2 regions of the Lentilactobacillus hilgardii genome follow, and region 2 is predicted to be linked to the other one. Evidence: riboswitches for the same ligand, from Rfam matches in the RefSeq annotation. Region 2 holds a riboswitch; the other holds the start of a gene.
What was found. Region 2 has a riboswitch for thiamine pyrophosphate ahead of thiS (sulfur carrier protein ThiS). Riboswitches for the same ligand answer to the same signal wherever they lie in the genome.
Positions count from the first base shown of each region.

Region 1: another riboswitch for thiamine pyrophosphate. It lies ahead of GQR93_RS08055 (class I SAM-dependent DNA methyltransferase); the one in region 2 lies ahead of thiS (sulfur carrier protein ThiS).

Region 1 is NZ_CP047121.1:1,726,754-1,732,363, forward strand. Features, by position in the region: gene GQR93_RS08050 (M20/M25/M40 family metallo-hydrolase) at 1-1,058, opposite strand, end outside; TPP riboswitch at 1,259-1,353, shown strand; gene GQR93_RS08055 (class I SAM-dependent DNA methyltransferase) at 1,348-2,121, shown strand; gene msrA (peptide-methionine (S)-S-oxide reductase MsrA) at 2,195-2,722, opposite strand; gene msrB (peptide-methionine (R)-S-oxide reductase MsrB) at 2,787-3,218, opposite strand; gene GQR93_RS08070 (manganese-dependent inorganic pyrophosphatase) at 3,378-4,307, opposite strand; gene GQR93_RS08075 (LysR family transcriptional regulator) at 4,336-5,295, opposite strand; gene parC (DNA topoisomerase IV subunit A) at 5,500-5,610, opposite strand, start outside.
Region 2 is NZ_CP047121.1:2,761,219-2,766,828, forward strand. Features, by position in the region: gene zwf (glucose-6-phosphate dehydrogenase) at 1-702, shown strand, start outside; gene gndA (NADP-dependent phosphogluconate dehydrogenase) at 1,045-2,478, shown strand; gene thiE (thiamine phosphate synthase) at 2,603-3,235, opposite strand; TPP riboswitch at 3,578-3,714, shown strand; gene thiS (sulfur carrier protein ThiS) at 3,855-4,049, shown strand; gene thiF (sulfur carrier protein ThiS adenylyltransferase ThiF) at 4,066-4,710, shown strand; gene GQR93_RS13055 (thiazole synthase) at 4,725-5,510, shown strand; gene GQR93_RS13060 (hydantoinase/carbamoylase family amidase) at 5,522-5,610, shown strand, end outside.

The DNA.
Region 1 (5,610 bases), 1.0 Mb from region 2:
TGGAGTTGCTGTTCACCATGCTTTCTAAGTAACTGAATCAATTTATTATTCGGATCACTTACCACGGGATACTTGTTCCCAAGAAGTTTAAATGACAAGTCGGCTTCCGACTCCTGATTATTCTTAGAAATAATCCGTTTTAAATGATCAATAATGGCGTCGTTGGGTTCTTCCGGAATGGTTCTGATCTTCGCATAAACAGAGGCCGAAGCCGGAACGGAATTTAACTGATCACCACCATTAATTTTGGTGACCACAGGAATCGTTTTTCCTAAAATGGCATTTTTTTCATGAAGTGTTCTGAAATATTTAATTTCATTATCGTATGCCTTGATTAAAGGTGCAATGGCATTTATCCCTAATTGCGGCGATGAACTATGAGCTGTTTTCCCCTTTGCCAGTGTTTCATACGTAATGGAACCCTTGTGCGCGAAACTCAAAAGATATTGTTCAGTCGAATTGTTTTCTTTAACTAATTCCCTAATCTGTGCTTTTGAAAACTTAAATGGATTTAGCGGTGTATCCTGTGTTAGCCAATCCAAGGGCTCACTACTTGGTTCAGCAACGATTGCCGCTGAAACATCATCCAAATACCCATGTTTGGCAAAGTACTGTGCACCTTGCATATGATTGACTGTACTGGACTCTTCACCAACTGTTGCCAACAAACGAACGGTTCCATTTATCGGTTTTCCGGACTGCTTCAGCTCGATCATTGTGATAATTTCTGCAGCAAGTCCGGATTTCATATCACTCGTGCCTCGGCCGTACATGCGATCGCCAACAATTTCAGCCCCTAAGGGATTGTGCAGCCATTTTGACCGTTCGCCAATATCAACAACATCTTGATGCCCTTCAAAAACAATTACTGGTGACGTTTTATCACCAATTTCGGCAACTAAATTAAACCTCCCCGGTTCAACCTCAATTGTCTTACCGTGAATCCCATAACTTTCCAAAAATCGAGAAAGATATTTGGCCGTTCCTTCTTCTCGACCACCAACTGTATTAATTTTAATTAAATCGCTCAGTAATTTAATCCGATCTTTTCGATCCATAATATTAACAACTCCCGTTAAGTCAGCTTTTATAGCTCGTTAAAAAGTAACTGTCGATGTTTTAAGCCTTTATACTATTATAAGGCATTGTTAACGAATTCGCTTTCTTTTCAGCCATTTCAGTTGAAATTTTCCTTAATCATCGCAAAACACTCATGTCAAAATATTAATGCAAATTTGCCTAATCTGGTTTATACTGAAAATGCAGCTAGGGGAGCAATTTGCTGAGACCATTTTTGGGAACCCTTTGAACCTGTGAGTCAATACTCGCGTAGGGAAGCTTAACGATATGAGTCTGTTAATTTCTCTCCAAGCAATCATTCTTGGAGGTTTTATCATGGTTAAAACACATGCAATAGAAATTTTTGATGGTTATGCCACTGAATATGATCAGTGGTTTCTGGCTAATAAGCAGGTATTTCTGAGTGAATTAAAACTTTTAAAATCTGCTTTGGACTTAAGTTCAACAAAACATGTCTTGTCAATCGGTTGTGGCAGCGGGCTATTTGAAGATACCCTCCACCGCCAATATGGCCTGCCACTTTTTGATGGTGTTGAACCCTCTACCGATATGGCACAGATTGCAAAAAAGCGGGGATTAAACGTTCGAATTGGAAAAGCAGAAAGTATTAATCTGCCGGCAAGACAGTATGATACCATTTACTTTAATGGCAGCTCCAGTTATATTAAGGACTTATTGGCAGCTTATCAAAATTGTATCAAAGCACTCAAGTCCGGCGGCCATTTTATTTTAATTGACGTGCCAAAAGAAAGTGCTTATGGATTAATGTATATGCTTGCCAAAATTCAGGGTAATTATCAATCAGAAGAATTGGCAAATGTTCTTCCAAAATGGCCATACCCAATTGAACTGGTTGATTCTGCATACTGGCATACCACCTTAGAAAAAAAGCACCTTTTAGAAAACGAGCTTCAGCTACGACATTTAAGGTTCAAACAAACCTTGGTAGCAAACCCACTCTACACAAACGATAGTGCTGAAGAACCTGAAGATGGCTTTTCAAAAGGTGGTTATGTCGCAATAATTGCCGAAAAGCCTTAAAACAAAATAAATAAGCTGACACCAATCCCTTGTTTATCAAGGAACTGATGTCAGCTTATTTAGGTTCTGCTGATTATTTTTGTTTTGACTGCCAGTGGTCTTTCACAAATTTTTCACGTCCGCCAGCTTCCTCCATTTGGAAGCGAAATGGATTTTTTTTATAAAACTGTTGATGTTCCTCTTCTGCTGGATAAAAGGGTTTGGCATCTTCAATTTGAGTGACAATCGGCTGGTCAAACATACCGGTTTCCTCTAAAGCTTTTTTGGAAGCCTCCGCAATTTTTCGTTGCGCTTCATCTTTCACAAAAATCACTGGACGATAGTTATCTCCTCGATCCTGAAACTGTCCCATTGCATCTGTTGGATCTGTTTGTTGCCAATAAATTTGAACCAGTTGCTTATAACTAATAATATCTGGATCAAAATTGATTTTAACGGCTTCGGTATGTCCCGTTGTATGGCTGCTAACCTGTTCGTAGCTCGGATTTGCTACATGACCGCCCGTATATCCGGAAATAACTTTATTAATACCGGGCATGGTATCAAACGGTTTAACCATACACCAGAAACACCCACCGGCAAAAATTGCTGTATCTTCCATTAATGACACCTCTTTGACTTTATTATTAATATCAGCTAAACATCTATTTTAACAGCTGTACATATCAGTTAAACATTGGTTTATACTGCCCATACCCTGCCTCTTCAAGCTCGTCTGCGGGGATGAACTTCAAGGCCGCGGAATTGATACAATATCGTTGGCCGCCTGCTTCTTTGGGCCCATCGCCAAACACATGCCCTAGATGAGAATGAGCATCATTACTTTGAACTTCCTCTCTAATCATCCCGTGAGAAGTATCCAAATTCTTATGAATACTTGTTTGCTCAATTGGTTTGGTAAATGATGGCCATCCACACCCAGCGTCATATTTGTCCTTAGATGAAAACAAAGGTTCACCACTTACGACGTCAACATAAATACCCTCTTGATAAAAATGATCATATTGACCACTAAAGGGTGCCTCCGTAGCGGCCTCTTGGGTAACCGCATACTGTTCTGGTGTTAATCGATGTTTTAAATCTTTTTTCTCAACCATGATTGACCTCCTGCCAAGGGTAAATAGATTGTGTGCAACTAATGCTTTCTATATTATAGGTCGTCATTGCTTTTATGTAAACAAAAAACGGCCTCAGTGATAAACTGTGGACCGAATTTAACATGCTATTTTAACTTAATCAAATATACGTACGAGTCATTAACTTAATGCATCAGTTAATGGTGGTACTACCTGTTTCTTTCGAGAAACAACACCTGGTAACGGCATTGTATTGTCACTAGCAAACTTTTCGTTGAAAGCTTTTTCAACGGCATCTAAAGATGATCCAACTGCAATCAATTTGGAATCACTATTCAAAACGTTCGTAACAAGTACTAAGAATAAATCGTATCCCTTATCGGAAGCTTCGGCTGACATTGCCTTTTTAATATCATCCTGACGCTTATCAATATCATCAAAGTCAACAACGTTGATTTGATCAATTCGAACACTCTTGCCACCCATTGTAAATGACTTTGCATCTGAGTCGATTAGTTCCTGATCACTTTTAGCTGCAACGTTAGTTCCAGCCTTGAGCATTTCAATACCATACTTTTCGTAATCAATATCAGCAATCTCCGCCAATGTCTTAACAGCAATTTTGTCATCATCAGTCGTTGTAGGAGACTTAAGCAATAACGTATCGGAAATAATTGCTGAAAGCATCAAGCCGGCAAGTTGAGCCGGGATTTCAATCTTGTTTTCGTCAAACATCTTAACCAAAATTGTACTGCAGCAGCCTAATGGTTCTGCACGATAATATAATGGTAATTCTGTTTGGAAATTTGAAATCCGGTGATGATCAACAACGTGGGTAATTTTAACATCTTTAATGTCGCTAACACTTTGTTGAAATTCATTATGATCAACCAACATAACTGAATCAACTTCATTACTAGCTGTCTTAATCACTCGTGGCGTTGTTTCATCAAAGTAATTCAAAACAAAATTGGTTTCCGGATTTGGTTGTCCCAAAGCGACGGCCTCAGTATCATAACCTAATTGGTTTTGAAGATACGAGTACGCTTTTGCGGCTACAATTGCATCTGTATCAGGGTTTTGGTGACCAAAAACTAATTCTTTACTCATTTACAAAATCTCCTTTAATTTTTAAAAATTAATCTGCTAATCGAGATAGATAATCCTTAGTATTCAAGAATTCGTCAAATTTAGACAAAAAACGACCGATTCTTGGAATTTCATTCTTATTTTTCCGATAAACAAACTTCAAATCAAATTTAATTTTAGGATCAAATTCAGAGACAAAAATATCATCATTTGTCAGATCCTTTAGATTAATATTGACCATGTATGATTTTGGTAATGCAGTATTTGTACCAGTGTTAATTGCAAACTTCAAAATCTGCTCAGGCATGGTATAACGAGCAGCTGCAGTTGGAAAGTCAACCATTTGGTTTTTAAACGTTTCCCGTAACGTCTGGTTCAAGTAATAATCTTGTGGATACATGACCCATGGTCGATCGTTAACATCTTTTAAATGAACTTTCTTTTTCTTAGAAAGATCTTGATTATGATGAATTAATAACAAATCATCCGAAATGATCTTTTTAGAACTGTACGGTTTCCAGTTTTTGATTGATTCATCTGGAAGATACATAATTGCCAGGTCAATTTTGTTATTTTCCAAACTCTCCCAAATCTCTTTTCGGGTTAACATATGGAAATTAACAACCAGATCTGGATTCTCATGATAAAGTTCCAAAGCAAAATCTTCAAACACTTTAGTCTCAATTGAAGCCAAAATGCCAAGATTGATTTCACCAGTTGTTGAACTGGTTGCTTGTTGAATTTCATCGGTTGCATCATTCAGTAAATCATAGATTTGATGGGTCGTTTTTAGCATAATATAACCGGCATCCGTTAACCGTAACTTTTTACCTACTGAATAAAATAATGATGTTCCAACAGTGCGCTCCAGTTTTTTGATTTGCTGAGTCAACGCCGGCTGCGTGATACCTAAAATTTGTGCAGCCTGCGTATAATTCATTGTATCAGCCAACTGAAGAAAATACGATAACGTTTTTGATGAAAAAATACTTTCCTGAGTGGTTTTCATTCAGTCTCTCCTTAATGAAGTTAAGGTTAATAAGGTGTGAACCCTACTTCCATATATGATCACTAAACTAGTCCAAGACCGCTTTAAATCACCATTTCTGGCCGTTAATGGAAGCTGCCTTGCTTATAAGATAACTTATAATTAACCATTATGAATTATTATAATTCTAAATGAAATGACAATCAATTAAGAGAACACAAAATTTTAATTAATTGTCAATTCAGTCGGCTTTCGGCGAATCTTAACCGGCGTTCCTTCGCTTTCCACATCAATGACAAACGATCCATTGGAATAACGCCCGCCAAGCGAGAATTC
Region 2 (5,610 bases):
GATACTGATATTCGTGCTGAAAAAGTTAAGGCCTTACGTAGTCTTCGTGTTTACAACGTTGCCGAAGCATCAACCAACTTTGTTCGTGGTCAATACGGCGCCGTTGGTGAAAGCAAAGCTTATCGTGATGAAGATGGCGTGCCAAAGGATTCAAACACCGAAACCTTTGTTGCCGGAAAACTTTTATTTGATAACTATCGTTGGTCAGGTACCCCGTTCTATATCAGAACAGGTAAGAAACTTGCCGACAAATTCACACGGGTTGATGTTGTCTTCAAAAAGCCGTTGGTTGATATTTTCTCCTTCCCTCAAAGTGGAAAGGCCTTACTCAACGCTAACGTTTTAACCATTTATATTGAACCAACTCAAGGATTCTCATTAGTTGTCAATGCTAAAAATAGCGAACAAGGATTCCATACTGAGCCGGTTAACTTGGAATTCCTCGAAGATTCAAAACGAACGAAGGAAACACCACAGCCTTACGAACGTTTAATTCATGATGTTCTTAAAGGAGATGGCACAAACTTTGCCAGCTGGCCGGAAGTAGCTAGCGCATGGAAGTTTGTTGACCAAATTCGTCGTGTTTGGGATATTCAACAACCAATGTTCCCTAACTACATTCCCGGTTCAATGGGTCCGGTCTCAGCTGATGAACTATTAGCTCGAGATCACAGAGAATGGATCTATAAATTGAATCAGTAATTAAATGATTTTACGAAAAGATCTGGACATTCCTGTTCAGGTCTTTTTTTCGTTCTAACAGGCTTGAAAAAAATTACCAATTTATGAAAATGATTTCAACTTGTCTGCCGTGGCTTGTAACCTAATTTTCATCATAAATCCGCGTTGCTTACGGGTGTTCATAAAAAATAGTTTAGAATTATGAAAACGCTTAATGATTTTCGACTGTCTTTTTTCACAAACTTATCATTAAAATATGGATATTGCCTATTCTAACGATATTTTATTTCACTTTCTGCTTGTGCAATGGTAAACTAACTGTGTAGTATCGTAGTAATTCTTAATAGAAAAGGATGGTTTTAAATGTCTGATCAAAAAGCAAACATCGGTGTTGTTGGTATGGCCGTTATGGGTAAAAACCTTGCCCTTAACATCGAAAGCCGCGGTTACACAGTTGGAATCTTCAACCGTACCGGAGCTAAAACAGAAGCTGTTATAAAAGACCACGGAGACAAGAAGCTGCTTCCAAGTTATTCAGTTGAAGACTTCGTTAAATCTCTGGAAACTCCTCGTAGAATCATTTTAATGGTTAAAGCTGGTAAACCAACTGACGCTGTTATTGATGAATTACTCCCACTCCTCGACAAGGGCGATGTCCTTATCGATGGTGGTAACACAAACTTCCATGATACGATGGCTCGAAATGCCCGTCTTGATAAATCAGGTATCAACTTTATCGGAATGGGTGTTTCCGGTGGTGAACTTGGTGCCCTCCAAGGTCCATCATTAATGCCCGGCGGTCAAAAAGAAGCTTATGATTTAGTTGAACCAATTCTTAAGCAAATCGCTGCCAAAGCACCTGCCGATGGCGAACCATGTGTCACATATATTGGCCCTAATGGTGCCGGTCACTATGTTAAGATGGTCCACAACGGTATCGAATATGGTGATGAAGAGTTAATCGATGAAAGTTACAATATTTTAAGAAACCTTGCCGGTTATTCAGTTGATGATTTAGCTGGCATCTTTAAAGAATGGAATAAAGGTGAACTTGACAGTTATCTAATTGAAATCACCACTGATATTTTGACTCATAAAGATGATATTGGTGATGACAAGACCAAACCAATCGTTGATATGATTCTCGACCGTGGTGCCAATAAAGGTACCGGTAAGTGGAGTTCACAAGATGCTCTTGAAGTTGGCGTTGATCAATCAGTTATTACTGAAGCCGTTTATGCCCGCTTCATCTCAATGATCAAGAAAGAACGTGTTGCAGCTTCTAAAGTACTTCCTAAGCCTAAGGGTGACGTTGATTTCGACAAAAAAGAAATTGTTGAAAAAGTCCGTGAAGCACTCTACTTTGGTAAAGTAATGAGTTACGCTCAGGGCTTTGCTCAATTGAAGGCCGCTTCAGACAGCTACAAGTGGAACATTAAACTTGGCGAAATGGCTAAGATTTGGAGAGCCGGATGCATTATTCGTGCCCGCTTCTTACAAAACATTACCGATGCTTATGATAAGAACCCTGATCTTCAAAACTTACTTCTTGACCCATACTTTATTGATATCGCTAAGAAGTATCAAGAATCAGCTCGTGACGTGGTTGCTTTGGCTACTAAGGCCGGTGTACCGGTTCCATCACTTGCTGCAGCTGTTTCATACTACGATTCATATCGTTCAGAAGTTGTTCCTGCAAACCTCTTACAAGCACAACGTGACTACTTCGGTGCTCACACTTATGAACGTGTTGATCGCCCAGGCAGTTTCCATTACACTTGGTACAAAGAACAATAAACCGTGCAAAATGATCTTTATTTGATCACTAGCTTAAAAAGGATGTCGGATAAATTATCCGGCATCCTTTTTTGATACTTAATTTAGACATCTGAAGTCTATCTGTTCCACTTTCTTCTAAAACCTATCCAATGGCATCCTCAACAGCATCCAATAATTCTCTAGTTGCCGCCTTTGCATTTTTGGCCTGCATAATGGCTGAAACAACTGCAACCCCGTCCACATGTGCCGGTTCAATTGCTTGAATATTGTGAGCCTTTAACCCACCAATTGCATAAACCGGAATATTAACAGCTTCCTTAATTTTTCCCAATGTCTCGATACTGGTATGAACCGTCTTTACATGGGTTTGGGTTGGAAAGATAGCCCCTACACCTAAATAATCTGCCCCTTGTTCTTCAGCAAGCTTAGCCTGTTTAAGTGTTTTTGTCGTTGCGCCAATGATTTTTTTGTTCCCCAAAATCCGCCGGGCAATTTCAACCGGTAAATCGCTTTGCCCTAAATGAACCCCTGCTGCATCAACAGCTTGCGCAATATCCAAACGATCGTCAATCATTAATGGTACTCGATGCCGATCTGCAATATCTTTTACCTTGACAGCCCACTCATAAATATCACGGCTTGATCGATTTTTTTCGCGTAATTGCAATAAACTGACGCCGGATTCGCAGGCAAGATCAATTTGTTGTAAAAAATCTTCATCATTTAAATTTGTATGGTCGGTTACCAAGTACAATGGCCGGTTTGTCACTTTCATGGATGATTCCTCCAAATTTACTTTTGTGTATGCTTTATTTATATGTTCGAAAAAAGTCTACCTAACTTAATCATCATTTGCAACTTAATGATTGTTGTTATCCATGGTTTCGTAAACATTTTTAAAGTGACTCAAAACATTTTCCGCTTTGCTCCACACACTTGACTAGGACTGCTCCTCAAAGCAGCACCACTTCATATAAGAGATCGATTTGAAAAATCCAAACCCGGGATTTCCCAAATCGCCGTCTTATACTCCGGGTGCTATCCGCTTTGCTCCGCACACTTGACTTTTATCCATGAAACCGCTATAAATAATACATGAGCTAATAAGCTTAATTAAATATTTCGTCTGGGGTGCCTGAACGTGTCTAAGTAAATGATTAAGATCATTTATTACCACGTTCGTAAAGGCTGAGATAATACCCATCGAACCTGATGCAGTTTGTACTGTCGAAGGAAGAGCGAACCGGAAAATTGATTTTAAATTTGGATTCCGAGATCTTCTTTTAACAGAAAAGAAGATCTTTTTTCTTTTTCTGTTAAAACCTGTTTGGATTCCAAGTCCGCCAATCTTGGTCCCCTTCCTTCGAGCAATCACGAAGAAGGGGGCTTTTATTATGGTGACAGTTAATGGTCAAGAAGAAGACGTTGCCGGTCAAACCGTCATTGACTTTCTCAAAAAGCGAAACGCACCAATTGAAAATATCGTCGTTGAGCGAAACGGCGACATTGTTCACCGAGCGCAATTCGATAAGATCAAGCTTGAGTCCGGCGACAAAGTCGAACTAATCTCATTCGTTGGTGGCGGCTAGAGGAGGAAACGCAAAAATGGAAGCAGAAGTTCAGGGACAGCGTTACAAAGATGTTTATGATGGCATGAAAGAACGAAATGTTAAAGACTCAACCGATAAATTAGCTGCTGCTCATGTCACAATTGCCGGTTCAGGTGGACTTGGTTCAAATATCGCCATCGCATTAACCAGAATTGGTGTCGGTCATTTAAAATTAATTGATTTTGACTTCGTTGAATTGAGCAATTTAAATCGTCAACAATTCAAATTAAGCCAGGTTGATATGCCGAAAGTTGTTGCAATGAAGCAAAATTTACAGGAATTCAATCCATTTATTGATATTCAAACGGCTCAGGTTAAGGTTACCCACGATAATGTCAAAGACTTATTTGAAAGTGCCGATATTATCTGTGAAGCATTCGACAATCCGGCTGCAAAAGCCATGTTGTTGGATGCTGCATCCGAGTTTTATCCCGACAAGCCATTAGTTATGGGAACCGGGATGGCCGGGATTCACAGTTCAAATACCATTACCACCAAGCATCCCCGCCCTAATCTTTACATTGCCGGTGATGGCACAACCAAAGGTGCCGAAGGTCTAATGGCACCTCGGGTCATGATATGCGCAGGACATGAAGCTAATATGATTACACGTTTAATTTTAGGACAAACAGAAATTTAGGGAGGACTATTATTATGTCAGCATCCATTCAAGACAAAGATGAATTAGTTATCGGCGGTCATAAATTTACGTCCCGTTTTATTCTTGGTTCGGGAAAATATTCTTATGACTTGATTGATTCGGCCATTAACAATGCAAAAGCTCAAATCATTACGATGGCACTTCGCCGGAACACAACAGGATCAGAAAATATTTTGAATTTTATTCCCGAAAATATCACTATTTTACCTAATACTTCCGGTTCGACAACCGCTGAAGAAGCTATTCGAACGGCACGAATTGCCCGCGAATTAAGTGGCAGCAACTTTATCAAAGTTGAAGTCGTACCTGATAAAAAATACTTGATGCCGGATAATTACGAAACCCTGAAGGCAACCGAAGTTCTGGCAAAGGAGGGCTTCATTGTGATGCCTTATATATTGCCGGACTTAAACGCAGCTCGACAATTAGTTGATGCCGGAGCAGCCACCATCATGCCGTTAGCTGCTCCGATTGGAACGAATAAAGGCCTTTCAACAAAGGACCTTATTCAAATCCTGGTAGATGAAATTGATGTTCCGGTTATTGTAGATGCCGGAATTGGTCGACCGAGCCAAGCCGCAGAAGCAATGGAAATGGGTGTTTCAGCAGTCATGGCCAACACGTCGATGGCAACCGCCGGTAATATCCCACTTATGGCGGAGGCCTTCAAATTGGCAATCGAAGCCGGCCGAAAAGCCTATCTCGCAAAGCCCGGCCGGGTTATCGAACACGGCGCAGTTGCTTCATCACCATTAGCCGGTGTCAGCACTGCTAAATAGAAGGTGAAAAAATGCCAATCAAAACTGACCAATTAAACAACCGTTTGACGACTATTAATCAATTCTCTAAAAATGAAGTTGGTCAAAACCGTTTGGTATA